Glaciimonas sp. PCH181: one gene and its partner. The protein of the gene in region 2 interacts with the protein of the main gene of each other region in a pairwise test. Links are inferred from orthologs where the notes say so. Each region holds a gene or a part of one and is shown on either strand. Other genes may lie near its edges.

Region 1 (2,831 bases), on a different replicon or contig from region 2:
AACAGCTCTTCGGTCAATTCGTCGTTCGCGTTGGCAACCACTTCACCGGTGTCTTCATCGACGATGTTGCGCGCCAATACACGGCCTAGCAAATAGTCTTCCGGTACCGAAATGTGCTTGATACCAGCCGCTTCGATGTCGCGTACATGCTTTGAATTGATCCGCTTGTCTTTGGCGACCAATGCATTGCCAGACTTGTCAGTAATGTCAAAACGTGCAACTTCGCCGCGCAGGCGCTCTGCTACAAATTCCATCTCCGCGCCATCATTGCGCAAAGCGAAATTATCGAATACGAAGAAATTAGCCAGAATCTGCTCGACCGACATGCCGATCGCTTTTAACAGAATCGTGACTGGCATTTTCCGACGACGATCGACACGGAAGAACAAAATGTCTTTCGGATCAAACTCAAAATCAAGCCACGAACCACGGTAAGGAATAATCCGCGCCGAGAATAGCAGTTTGCCTGATGAGTGGGTCTTGCCTCGGTCATGCTCAAAAAATACGCCAGGCGAACGATGCAGCTGAGACACGATGACGCGCTCTGTACCGTTAATGACGAACGAGCCAGTAGTTGTCATCAAAGGCAATTCGCCCATGTAGACTTCTTGCTCTTTCATTTCTTTAACGACAGGCTTTGTTGGAGATTCTTTATCAAGAATAACCAGTCGCACTTTGGCACGCAGAGGCGACGCGAACGTCAATCCACGTTGTTGACATTCCTTGACGTCGAACGGTGGATCACCGAGGACATATGACAGGAATTCGAGACGCGCAAAACCATTGTGCGAAACGATAGGAAAAATGGACGAGAAGGCAGATTGCAAACCTTCATTTTTACGTTGAGACGGTACTTTGTCTGCTTGCAAAAAGCCCAGATATGACTCGAGCTGGGTCGCCAGCAGGAACGGAACTTGATGAACGTTTGCACGTTTCGCAAAAGATTTGCGAATGCGTTTTTTCTCAGTAAATGAGTAATGCATGGACACTCCGTGAGTGACAGGAAGGATAGAGAATTCAGGATTCGATAAGTAATGTAGCCATATCGGGCAACTAACCAATGCTACCAACGCTGTTAGCTACTAGATAAAACCCACAACCCAACAGCTACGAAACCTCAAGTCTCAGCCCTTCAAGCTCGGCTGCAAAAGGAACGCTATAACCCGATCAAGAGTTAACTAGGTCGAATAAAGAAGACCCAGAACAATAAAATCGAAAACGACAAAGGAGCCAAAGCCGAATGCCCACTTTCGGGGGATTCTGCACTTTGACTCCTGCGTCACCTTGACGGCGACGCACTGTGAAATCAGAATTACTTGATTTCAGCTTTCGCGCCAGCGTCTTCCAATTTCTTCTTGGCTGCTTCAGCGTCTGCTTTAGAGACTGCTTCTTTAACTGGCTTCGGTGCACCGTCAACCAAGTCTTTAGCTTCTTTCAAGCCCAAGCCAGTGATTTCACGAACAGCTTTAATTACGCCAACTTTGTTCGCGCCGAATTCAAGCAGATTAACTGTGAATTCAGTTTGCTCTTCAGCAGCAGCAGCAGCGCCGCCGCCAGCGCCGCCAGCAACAGCAACAGCTGCAGCCGATACGCCAAATTTTTCTTCGAATGCCTTAACCAGGTCATTCAATTCCAAAACGGTCAGGGCGCCAACTGCGTCCAGGATTGCGTCTTTGTCAAGTGCCATGTGAAACTCCTAATTTTATTGATAACTACATCTAATTGGTACTAACGCTGAAAAAAGCGCTGAAACACTGCTTTTAATTAAGCAGCGACTTCAGCATCCGCTACAACTTCAGTAGCGACGACACCGGTTTCGGCTTCTTTTTTCGCTGCCAAGGCAGCCAAACCACGCACAAATCCAGAGATAGGAACTTGCATCATGCCCACAACTTGGGCCAGCAAGACTTCACGGCTCGGAATACTTGCCAACGCTACGACAGCCGCTTTATCAAGCGTCTTGCCAGCGTAGTTACCCGCTTTCAGGACTAGTTTGTCGTTGGTTTTTGCAAAGTCAGCTAAGACTTTAGCAGCAGCAACGGCATCGACCGAGATCGAATAGATCAACGGACCAGTCATTTCTTTGGCGAGTTCAGCAAAAGCGGTACCTTCAACAGCGCGACGAGCTAATGTATTTTTCAATACACGCAGGTACACACCTTGGGTACGCGCATTGGCGCGCAGTTGCGTCAAGTGACCAACCTGGATGCCACGGTATTCGGCCAGTACGATAGTCTGCGCAGCTTTCACTTTTGCAGAAACTTCGGCTACAACGGCCTTTTTGTCATTCAGATTGAGACTCAAGATCAACCTCCATAAATGATGCTCGGTAATGACATAGCCGCAATTGGCTATTCACCTCACATCGGTTCGAACACGGCGTCCGAAGTTAGGAGTTCAGTACTAGCACGCTATTCACGCAACAGTGTTGAGACTACAAAACTTGTTCGGGTGCACCATCTGCGTTGGGTACCAGGCGCTTCAATTTCTCGCTTGGGATTTAACTTTGTGCACCAACCTGCGTGCACGCTGCCCAACGGTCTTTGATTGTCTGGATCGACATAATTGCTTATGCCGGTCCAGCCCAAAGATTCGCCTGAGTCGCCAGCGTTAGTACATAGTTACGTACTGTCGCGACGCCTCAGGACTTAATTCAAATATTAAGCAACCAAGCTTGCTTGCTCAACACGGATGCCAGCACCCATTGTTGAAGACAGCGAGACCTTGCGCAGGTAAACACCTTTGCTGGTTGCTGGTTTAGCTTTGCTCAGCGCATCGATAAGTGCCAACAAATTCGATTTCAATTCAGCATCGCTGAACGATTTACGACC
Region 2 (10,971 bases):
GCTGGACCAGCGGCACCACCTATATTATTCCGTGGGCGTTGTTTCTGGGATCGATTGCGCAGGTGTGGGCATCCAGCATCGATTTTAAAAAGAATAATTATTTCGGCGCGATTGTGCTTGGCGCGTATGGCCTGTTTTGGATTGCCGTCGCTATGCATTGGGCAACAAGTCTGGGTTGGCTAGGCCCGGTCAGCGACAAGGCGGACCCTCGACAGCTCGGGGTGGCGTGCATCGGTTATTTCATTTTTTCGCTATTCATCATGGTCGCCGCATTCGAAGCAAACAAGGTCTTCGCCGCGATTCTAGTGGCTATCAATGTATTGTTACCGGCGCTGGCGCTGACGATCTTCGGCATCAATGCGCCCTTCTTTAGCATGGTTGCGGCTTATGCCGAACTAGCGATTTCGCTGATGGGCTTTTATTGCGCAGGGGCGGTATTTCTCAACAGTTATTTCGGCCGCACGCTGTTGCCACTAGGAAAGCCATTTGGTTTCATCCGTAAAGGGGCGCTGGTGCACCAGATCAAAGAAATCCATCTGATTGAGCCGCTAGCCGCTGCAGCAACAAAATAAGTACTAATTGATACGCGTACCCGACTTGCCACCATTTTTCGGCCGGATCAACACTAATAAAGAACGGCAGATGAACATGCCAGACGGGTACGACATTAAAGATTTATTGTTCGGCATGTGCGCGACATTTCCAAAACCATCACGGAAGCGAACATTGTTTTTTTGGAGAATAAAAAATGACTTATAAAGCCCCCTTGAAAGATATGCTGTTCGTCATAAACGAACTAGCAGGCCTGCATGCGGTGAATACCTTACCAGGCTGCGAAGACGCGACGCCGGACACCGTTGAAGCAGTGTTGGAAGAGAATGCAAAATTTTGCAGCGGCGTCGTGGCACCGTTGAATGGCCCGAGCGATAAAGAGCCTAGCTACTGGCACGACGGCAACGTCACAACCTCTAACGGCTTCAAAGAGGCATTCAAATCTTTCGCTGAGGCGGGATGGCAAGGCGTGCAGCATCCGGTCGATTTCGGAGGTCAAGGCTTGCCGAAGCTGGTAGCCACGCCTTGTATTGAAATGCTCAACGCGGCAAGCATCTCGTTTGCGCTAGTTGCCCTGTTGAGCGATGGCGCGATTGAGGCCCTGCTAACGGCTGGCAGTGATGTACAAAAAACCACCTATCTTGCGCCGCTTATCTCGGGCAAGTGGACCGGCACGATGAACCTGACCGAACCTCAGGCAGGCTCCGATCTGGCTGCCGTGCGTACACGCGCGGTGCCGCAAGATGACGGCACATTTAAAGTGTTCGGCACAAAAATTTTCATTACTTACGGTGAGCATGATCTGGCTGAGAACATCATCCATCTGGTATTGGCGCGCACGCCTGACGCACCAGCGGGAGTAAAAGGGATTTCGCTGTTTATCGTACCGAAGTTTCTGATCAATCCGGACGGTTCACTGGGCGCACGCAACGATGCGCATTGCGTCTCAATCGAGCACAAACTGGGCATCAAGGCCAGCCCGACAGCGGTCCTGCAATTTGGCGATCATGGCGGTGCAATCGGCACCTTAGTCGGCGAGGAAAATCGTGGCCTCGAATATATGTTCATCATGATGAACGCGGCCCGTTTCGGTGTCGGCATGCAAGGCATCGGTCTGGCTGAGCGTTCGTACCAACAGGCGGTCGCATTCGCAAAGGATAGAGTGCAATCGCGCGATGTCGCCGGTTCGGCTGGTCCTGTGGCAATTATTCATCACCCCGACGTGCGTCGCATGCTGATGTCGATGCGTGCCCAAACTGAAGCGGCACGCGCGCTGGCCTACGTTGGCGCGGGCATCTGTGACATCGCGCACCACCATCCGGATGCAGCTACCCGCACTGCGAATCTGGCAGTGTATGAGTATCTCGTCCCCATCATTAAAGGCTGGTCAACCGAGATGTCACAAGATGTGACCCGCGATGGCGTGCAAGTGCACGGCGGCATGGGTTTCATCGAAGAAACCGGCGCGGCCCAGCATTACCGCGATGCAAAGATCCTGACAATTTACGAAGGCACAACAGCGATTCAGGCAAATGATCTGGTCGGTCGCAGAACGGCGCGTGACGCCGGTGCAACAGCCAAAAGGATCATTGCACAAGTGCGGGCAACCGAAGCGCAACTGGCGGAATTGACGCAAGGCTCGCAGGGTAAGAACGATGCAGATTTCAAGGCGATCTTGCAGCATTTATCCGAAGGTAGCGTTGCGCTGGAAGCAGTGGTGGAATATGTAGCCAATAATATGAAGACTGATGTCAAAGCGGTATTTTCAGGCAGCGTGTTGTATCTAAAACTAGCTGGCATCGTCTTGGGTGGATGGCAGATGGCCCGTGCGGCAATAATTGCACAGCAAAAACTGGACGATGGGACCGGCGATGCGCAGTTCTATCAAGCGAAAATTGGCACTACGCGTTTCTTTGCAGATCATATTCTGTCGCAAGCATCATGGCTAAGCACCGTGATCATCAATGGCAGCGCAGGCGTGTTAGCCCTGACCGAGGACCAGTTCTAAGACACACCCTCTAAGAAATTGACAGGAATGGCTATGATTTATCAGTCCTGAACATAGCCGCTTTCTGCTGCCAATCCTGATTCAAAGGATCTATTTTGACGCTACCGGGTCAGCAACTAAAAGCCAAACATCAGCATGTACCAGGCTTAAAACCCGTAACCAATCTGACCCCATACCCGGGCTGATGCGGTGGAGGCCGCCAGTGCCGGGCGTGCGCCCAGTGGTGCAGCAACCGAGACCTTGGCACTCCATTGCTGCGAGGCGACCCAGTTAATTCCCACACCCGCACCACGCAGAGTGGCACTGTTCACACCCGCGGCCCAAGGCGATTTATTGATCGTCACATACGCGCCGTCGATGAAAGCAATCGCCTGCAAACCGCCATTCCAGATCATGCCAAGATCGTGCCGAAGTTCTGCCGTTCCCATATAGCCAGTATCGCCCGACACAATACTCTGCGCCGGGACAATCGCCCGAGCCAACGGGTAGCCTTTGCTGTGATAGTAATTGCTGATGCGAGCGACAAGCTCATCCAGCCGGGACAGCGACATGGTTTGCCCTTCCGCGTCCGCGACCAGTGCATGCAGGACGGCGGTATCGAACAAATACGCGTGATATTTTTGACTTTAGAATGTTGCAAATTGTATACTGTTTACAAAAAAGTGTTTATTACAGGACACTATATTTTTATATGCTCTGCTTATTGGATACGAAATTTGCATTTTTGTGCATATTTACCGAAATCCCTGATGGCTTCATCAGGGTTCCCCTGATGGTTTTATGTTGCCAAAGATCTGCCGACGTCAGATCTTGGTCTCACGCGACTGGCTCTGGGTCATGAGCAAGCGGCGTGGATACGAAGCGGAGGCGAACTCCTATATCGTCTATGCCGGGCAGTTCCATGTGAATAAGGGAAAATAGATGCTGTCCCACTCGAAGCACTTGCGTCGAGTGAGATCGGGGCATCCTATAAGACGGTGCAAGATGGGGAGTCTTACTATTGGCTCGATGGCTGCCGTCAGATGACTTGCGTGTCTCAATGACATGGAGCGCTGGTCAAGCCACACCCTGAGCGAATCGCGAATAGGCTGACAACAGTGGAGCGCAAATTGTCGAATTATCGACAGGTTCTCCAAGCAACGGAACGCGCAAAACACAATCTTGCGGCAAAAAAACAGTCAGGAAAGTATTCACAGACTGTTTTTTATCGTTGCAGAGGAATACTGAAGCCATTAATACAATAAGCCGCTCAGAAGGGATTATCAGCTTATGTATTCACACAACGATGCAAAGTTGATTGGGCGCCGACATACCAACAGTTGCGCCGTACGTTTTTGCTGCTTGTGTTGTACTCATGTACTTGGCGTCGCCAGCGGGAGTTCAATCACAAACTCCGCACCGCCCTGCGGATGATTACGTGCGTATAGATTGCCGGAGTGCTGTTCGATAATACCGTAGCTGATGGACAGTCCCAAGCCAGTTCCTTTGCCCACCGGTTTGGTAGTAAAAAACGGATCGAATATATGTGAAAGGTGGTCCGGCGAAATGCCGCTGCCATTGTCACGCAAGAATAGCGAGACGACATCGCCATTTGCCTGCGCCGTAATCCATAGCTGGGGTGAGGAGCTATTCTTAGCCGAGGCCGCATCATAGGCGTTTTGGATCAGGTTCATCAATACCTGCAACAATTTGCCTGCATTACCCGTCACATTCAAAGCATCGCCGGGCGTCCAATGCACTGTAAATGTGGGGGCCGCACCCTTGCTAATCCAATGAATCGCACGCGCAATGACGCTGTTTAGATCAACCTTGGTTTGTTCCTCGCTATCCACGGCAGAAAAGCGTTTCAGACCGTTGACGATCTCAGTGGTGCGTTGAGCACCTTCGAGAGTGCCCTCGATAAGCGACGGCAAATCACTCAAAATATGATCGATGCGTAACTTCTCACGCATGCCTGCTGGCATCTCCTTTGAGGCACTCTCATGTAACGCCTCAACGTATAACGTCAACCGTTCGCTGTAACGTTTTAACGCATGAACATTACCCAGTACGAAACTAATAGGGTTGTTCAATTCATGTGCGACGCCAGCAACGAGGCGACCGAGAGAGGCCATTTTTTCGGAATGCAGCAGTTGCTGTTGGGTGCGCTTAAGCGCCTCATGCGTCTCGCTCAGTTCTCGGTAAGCACGCTTGATCTCGCCCATCGGACGACCGACGAACACATAACCAGCGTGCTTTCCCGTACCATCTAGTCGTTGCGTGCAGTTCACGTCGACCGGCACCGGCCCTTGCCTCGGATGGATCAAATTGAGTTCAACCACCTCGCTGATACGCTGCGGTGCAGGACGCTCAATGATTCGTCGAATGCAATCAATACTGGCAGAATCCGCAAGCAGCTTAAAGATGGACATGCCGTGCAGCGCGTCTTCATCCAGACCAGTCAGTTCACGTAAAGCAGTATTCGTCTCTTCGATATCGCCCACCCGATTGCAGGCGACCAAAACATCGGACATGGCCGATAAGACACTGAAAATGAACTGCTGCGAACTTTCTAGTTGCTCGTTCTTTTCTTCCAATACGATCTCGTCCTTCACCAGTTGCGAATAAACCTCGTCCATTTTTTGAATTACATCGATCCACGTCGCCTCGTCAATGCCTTCTATCTGCGCCGGAAGCGCAACGTGAGGACGAGGTGGTGATGCTGCAGGAATGATTTTGCGGGGCGACATACTTGTTTTCCAACAGGTTATTCAAGATTTTGGTCGCGTGTGCAGATGCGCCAACGGGGGCAAGTGAGGGTGACCGGATTGCGCATCATGGACATGGGGATATAGTATTTCATCTACAGGTATCAGATTCAGCGCGCCGTGTCGCACACCACGTTCCGCCATCAAACGTTCAGCGCATACACGTACCTGTTGTGTTGGCCCTTTAAGCAGAAGAGACTCAACACATTGATCATGGTCCAGGTGCGCATGCATGCTGGCAATGGTCAAATCATGATAATGATGCTGTAAATTGATCACCCGTTCGGCTAATGCGCGTTCATGATGACTATAAACATAACTAACCGCAGCGACGCAACGCGGTGCCTGTTCCGTCCTCAATCGCTCCTGCTCAATATGCTGCCGTAAAATATCGCGCATTGCTTCAGACCGATTTTGATAGCCACGCGCATGGATTAACCGATCAAATTCCTCGGCCAGTGGCGTATCAAGTGAAATCGTAAAACGCTCCATCATTCATCCAGTCAAATTGATAGCATCAATGCACGGTGCAGACCATGCATGGATCAAACGAACGCACGATATGTTGCACCGCTACGGGCGTATCTTCGCCTTGCAATATCGGTGCCCCCACCAATGCTGCTTCCAGTGCACCTGGAATGCCTTGTGCGTCACGGGGCGAAAAATTCCAGGTTGTCGGGGCAATAATCTGATAATTGGCGATTTTCCCATTGCGAATCTTCACCCAGTGCCCGAGGCTGCCTCGTGCCGCCTCGGTCAGGCCCATGCCATCGGCATCGTCGGGCAACGATTGCGGTACAAAATAAGGTTCATCAATGCGCAAAGCTTTGATCCATTGCTCCATTGCAGGCACGACCAGCGTCAACTCTAATAAACGCGCCAGCACCCGCGTGTACACAGTCCCGCCGCAGCGCATAACGGCGTCTCGCACCAGTGGATGGCCATCTACAAGCTGCCGCGCCAACGCACCGGTCTCAAGCACCCGCCCGCCAAATCGCGGTGCCTTGTTCCAGGTGTAGGCATCCGGTTTATCAATATCCGGCAAGGTCAGACCGTCGGAGGGATGACGTGGCCCACCAGCATCAGATAGCCATGCATGGGTAGCATCCTCACCGATCACCGCAGGGTCAAGCGCCTGCACTTCGGCCATCGTTGCATCCCATAACCCACGCGCAAAAGTGAGTTTGCCATCCGGTAGCGGATACGAGCCATTCGACATGTATAGTCCAGGCCCAGGCCCCATGCGATCCAGTCCAAGCTGCCATGCCAACGTCAAAAACAGCCGAAAATCACCACACTCCGGCGCAGCAGTCGCATGCCATTCACGGAGTGCTGCTTCGCTGTCGATTGCGGCGATACTTTCTAGCGGCGCACCGAACAAAGTCTGTTCAAGAAAGGTGCGAAATTCACGAATTCGCGCCAGCAATCGTATCCGCTCCGCCGCTTCAATTGCTCGGGACGAGCCGGTCGGCTGTATCGATTGGGTATGCGGCCATTTTCCACCTAGCGTGCCAAGCAGCGTAAACCAGCGTTGACGGGCTGCCAGCGCTAAACGCGCATGCCGCCCCTGCAACGCGGTAAAACGATCCTGCACGGTTGTATGCCAATGCTGCTGCGCGTAAACAGAGCGTGCAAAATCAGGCATAAAGAAAAGATAAAAATGGGTCAGATGATCTGCCATATTTTCAGTTGCCAGCATCACGTTCGTGACGAGCAGGCCATTCGGTGGTGGATTCATGCCCATCGCATCGGCCAATGCACGTGCAGAGGCGACCGATTGCGACACCGAACAAATACCGCAGATACGCGGGACGTAAATCAGCGCATCCATCGCCGGTTTTTTCAGCAATATCTGCTCAAACCCGCGATACATCGGCGAGTTGACATGCGCACTTTGAACGCGCCCATCGACTATTTCCAGACGCACCTCCAGATCGCCTTCAACCCGATTAAACGGACCGACAATCAAACGTGTCATGACATCCTCATTTCAATCGAGTTTTGCGAATAGCCGGGACGACCTTCAAGTGGTCGGCCGTGGCGTTTTCTCTTACGCGTTTGGGCGTGGCAGATTTTGACAACGATGCCAGCGCGACGAACCACGCTTTAGGCATATCTGTTGGCAGACCAATCGGGATACCTGCAATCTTGGGCGTAACATGAAATGCATGACCGGGTTCTTCAAACCCCGGCTCGGTGCAACTAATACAGGCATAACCGCCGCGCGTACAGGACCCGTCACCATTCCATAGACGCGTATTGCAATCGGCATGCACTTGCGTGCCTTTGCAGCCCATGTTTTCCATCATGCAGCCTAGGTCGGATGGCTTCTCCGCGCTGGCTTTAAATTCATAATATTCATTCCGAGTACAGCCGTGATGCACCAAATGATCTGCATAAAATCGGGGGCGTCCAAGCGCATCGATCTGGCTTGCGTCAAACAAATCGGCAGCCAGCGCCATCAATGTTTCAAGCACCCAGTTCGGATGCGTCGGACAGCCCGCAACGTTAATGACCGGCAAGCCTGTGCGTGAGCGGTACGCCGCTCCCAATAAACCCCCGATCTGGTCTCCTTCATATTGCAAACCGCAGGCATCGGTCGGATTGCTACCCGCTGCCGTAATCCCACCATACGCAGCACAAGTACCGACCGCCACGGTGTAATCGGCCACCTCCGCAAGCGCCCTTACCCATTCGATCATCGGCTTGCCTGTGCCCGCCAGCATGTGAAAACGGCCCGTGCCGTGCGGGCCACGCAGCATCGATCCCTCCACACATAGCGCATGCAAGGGCATCTCCCCATCAATGCATGCGCGCAAAATGCGCAACGCATCTGCACCGCTCTCAATCGACAGCGACGGATGCCACAGCATGTTGATACCTGCATCACTCAGTGCGCCGAAAAAATCTGGGGTATCCGCACACAACAACGACATAGTGCAGCCGCCACAGCCGCCGGATTGCAGCCACAGCACATTGAAAGCAGCAGGCTTACTATAAAACGTATTAGAGGACATCATTTTTTCTCCAGTCCCAAACGAACCATTTTATTTCGCAATCCAACCCGTGATAGTCCTAGCTCCTTGGCGGCGTGCGTCTTGTTCCAGCGCAAGCGCAGCAAGGTTTCTTTCAAAATGGCGGCTTCGATCACTTCCAGCCGTTCTTGTAAGGTGCCAGTTTGCCGCATGCCGTTCATGTTTGCCATACCCTGCATGCCAGCAACGCCGTCCCCATTGGCGGCCATACCTGGCTGGCCTTGCAGCACTTTGCTAGAGAAAGCCTGCGCACTTATTTCCATATTTTCATTTAGCGTCAAGGCGACCGCCCGATAAATTTCATTGCGCAGTTCGCGAATATTACCCGGCCACGGATATGTTATCAGGCTGGCCATTGCATCTGACGCAAAAGATCGCGCTGGCATTCTCAATTCTTGTGAGGCTTGCGCCAGCAGCGCCTCCGCAATCGGAACAATATCGCCCGGACGCTCACGTAACGGCGGCATCGTCAGCGTCATGCCAGCCAGACGATAATATAAATCTTGCCGAAAACGACCCGCCTGGACTTCCTGTTCCAAATCGCGATGGGTAGCAGCGATCACGCGCACGTTGATAGGAATCGGGCGCGTCCCACCAACCGGGCGGATTTCGCCTTCCTGCAATACCCGCAGCAGTTTGACCTGAAACGCAAATGAAGTATCGCCGATCTCATCGAGAAATACCGTACCACCGTCAGCCCGCTGGAAAATGCCGATATGGTCTTCATAAGCGCCGGTAAATGATCCTCGTTTGTGGCCGAACAATTCGGATTCCAGCAAACTGTCCGATATCGCACCACAATTTTCCATCACAAACACGCGCTCGGCTCGCGGGCTGGCGTAGTGCATTGCCCGTGCCAGCAATTCTTTACCGCTGCCCGATTCACCCAGCACCAATACCGACAAATCGTAACGCGCAACGCGGGCAGCCAGTTCGCAGATGCCATCCATCGGGCTACCCGCCACGCGAATGATCCGCTCAAAATCGAACGTTGCCTTTAGTAGCGTTTGTTTTTCTGCCGTCCGCGCCCGTAACACTGAGGTACTGGTGCGCAGCTCCAAATCGAGTCGGTGCATGTCAAGTTGCAAAACACGCGCTTCTACCGCGCCGCGCACCGAGTCCAGCAGGTGGTCTGGCATCCAGGGCTTAAGGACATATTGGTAAATACCGGCGTCATTGATGCCCGCGATAATATCTTCGGTATCGGTATAGCCCGAAATGATGATCCGCACGACATCGGGCCAGCGTTCCCGCACTTCTTTGAGAAACTGCACCCCCGTCATCCCCGGCATGCGCTGATCGCATAGAATCACGGCCGGTTCACGCCGCTCCATCAAGATCCGCGCTTCCTCCGCTGAACTCGCCGTCAGCACCTTGAAATCTTCTTCCAGAGTACGCCGAATGGCATCCTGCGAGCGCGTTTCATCGTCGACGACAAGCACGGTCGGCAAGCTGGTTGCCTCAGAAATGTTCATATTGGGGTGTCAGATTCTTTCAAAGAGTTATTCCGATGAACGGCCAGATGGCGCGGCGTCCATGCATGAGGCATTTTATGCACAAAATGATAACGTGCAACGTGATAACTGGGGTCGAACCCATAAAAATTACGATGCATTTTAGACAACTCCTCTTCGCGGTAGGCATGCAAAGGCTTGGTGGCCTCGTCCTCTGCCCGTTTGCATCGCTTAGCAGCGAGTTGTTCTTCGAAAAGATCCGATTGCGCCAAAGCCATTGCGCGCTTACGTACTTCACTGAAAAACGCATCTGCTTCATATCCAAATGCGGCATCAATCAAGCCGATTTTGACAGCTTCAGGTGCCGCAAGTGGATGCCGGTTTTGCATCAAGCCGCGTGCAACCTTTGCTTCTACACGCTGCGGCAACAGATAAGTCCAATATTCCGAACCATACAAATTGCCCATATTTTTATAATGCGGGTTGAGTAACACGGCCTCCCGCGCCCAAACAATATCCGCGGCGAGTGCCAGAAAAGCCCCACCTGCGCCTGCATTGCCCCGCAAAGCCGAAACGGCAAAGTGATTCGTCATAGAGAGAATTTCCAGTACCAGGTCATTCATCGCATTGATATTGTTCCAGGATTCATCTGCCGGGCTTTCGGACGGACGATGTGCGCTTGCTTCGATCCGATTCAAATGGATGCCATTGCTAAAAAAATCTTCACCGCCCAACAAGACCAATACGCGAGTCGGGCGTTGTTTTACATGCTGGATGGCGGCTTGCAAGCGTTGGCATTGTCCAGTGGACATCGCACCATTATAAAAATCGAACGACAGAAAACCGACTGGCCCCTCTTCCCAATAACGCAATTCGCCCCATTCCTCGGCTGGACGGACTAGTGCTGTTGGCAGTTCCGGCAACTGCGCAACTTGCGCTGCAAACCAGTCCGCAACGGGCAACTTGAACGGTTTTTCAGCATCGTCGGCTGACCGCATTGGCCGCACATGGCCGATCCAGACACCGCCATCGATAGTCCTGCGTAAAACTGCCTGATCACGGCGCGCAATGATGTCACCCGGCACACCAGCAGCAGCAGCAGCAGCAGCGTCCAATATCGCCGCCGTCGCGAGATGTGCGTCATATAGATAGCACGGCGAATCAAATAAGGTATC

What was found.
Region 1: the proteins of nikR (region 2) and rplL interact in binary tests that used the Escherichia coli proteins (3 or more experiments, as listed by UniProt). The link is inferred for Glaciimonas sp. PCH181 from one-to-one orthologs.

What each region holds. Positions count from the first base shown.
Region 1 is NZ_PYFP01000002.1:893,748-896,578, forward strand. It holds rplL (50S ribosomal protein L7/L12), read right to left. Parts: upstream 1,688-2,831; coding sequence 1,313-1,687; downstream 1-1,312. Other genes in the region: rpoB (DNA-directed RNA polymerase subunit beta), read right to left, coding at 1-983; rplJ (50S ribosomal protein L10), read right to left, coding at 1,765-2,304; rplA (50S ribosomal protein L1), read right to left, coding at 2,661-2,831. UniProt on the Escherichia coli protein: The binding site for several of the GTPase factors involved in protein synthesis (IF-2, EF-Tu, EF-G and RF3). Is thus essential for accurate translation.
Region 2 is NZ_PYFP01000001.1:963,001-973,971, forward strand. What follows is about bases 4,057-6,943. They hold nikR (nickel-responsive transcriptional regulator NikR), read right to left. Parts: upstream 5,803-6,943; coding sequence 5,311-5,802; downstream 4,057-5,310. Other genes in these bases: C7W93_RS04305 (sensor histidine kinase), read right to left, coding at 4,057-5,289; C7W93_RS04315 (nickel-dependent hydrogenase large subunit), read right to left, coding at 5,825-6,943. Outside these bases: C7W93_RS04290 (acetate uptake transporter family protein), read left to right, coding at 1-572; C7W93_RS04295 (acyl-CoA dehydrogenase), read left to right, coding at 749-2,560; C7W93_RS04300 (POTRA domain-containing protein), read right to left, coding at 2,707-3,165; more of C7W93_RS04305, read right to left, coding at 3,913-4,056; more of C7W93_RS04315, read right to left, coding at 6,944-7,285; C7W93_RS04320 (HupU protein), read right to left, coding at 7,293-8,327; C7W93_RS04325 (sigma-54 dependent transcriptional regulator), read right to left, coding at 8,324-9,817; C7W93_RS04330 (hydrogenase maturation protein), read right to left, coding at 9,814-10,971. UniProt on the Escherichia coli protein: Transcriptional repressor of the nikABCDE operon. Is active in the presence of excessive concentrations of intracellular nickel.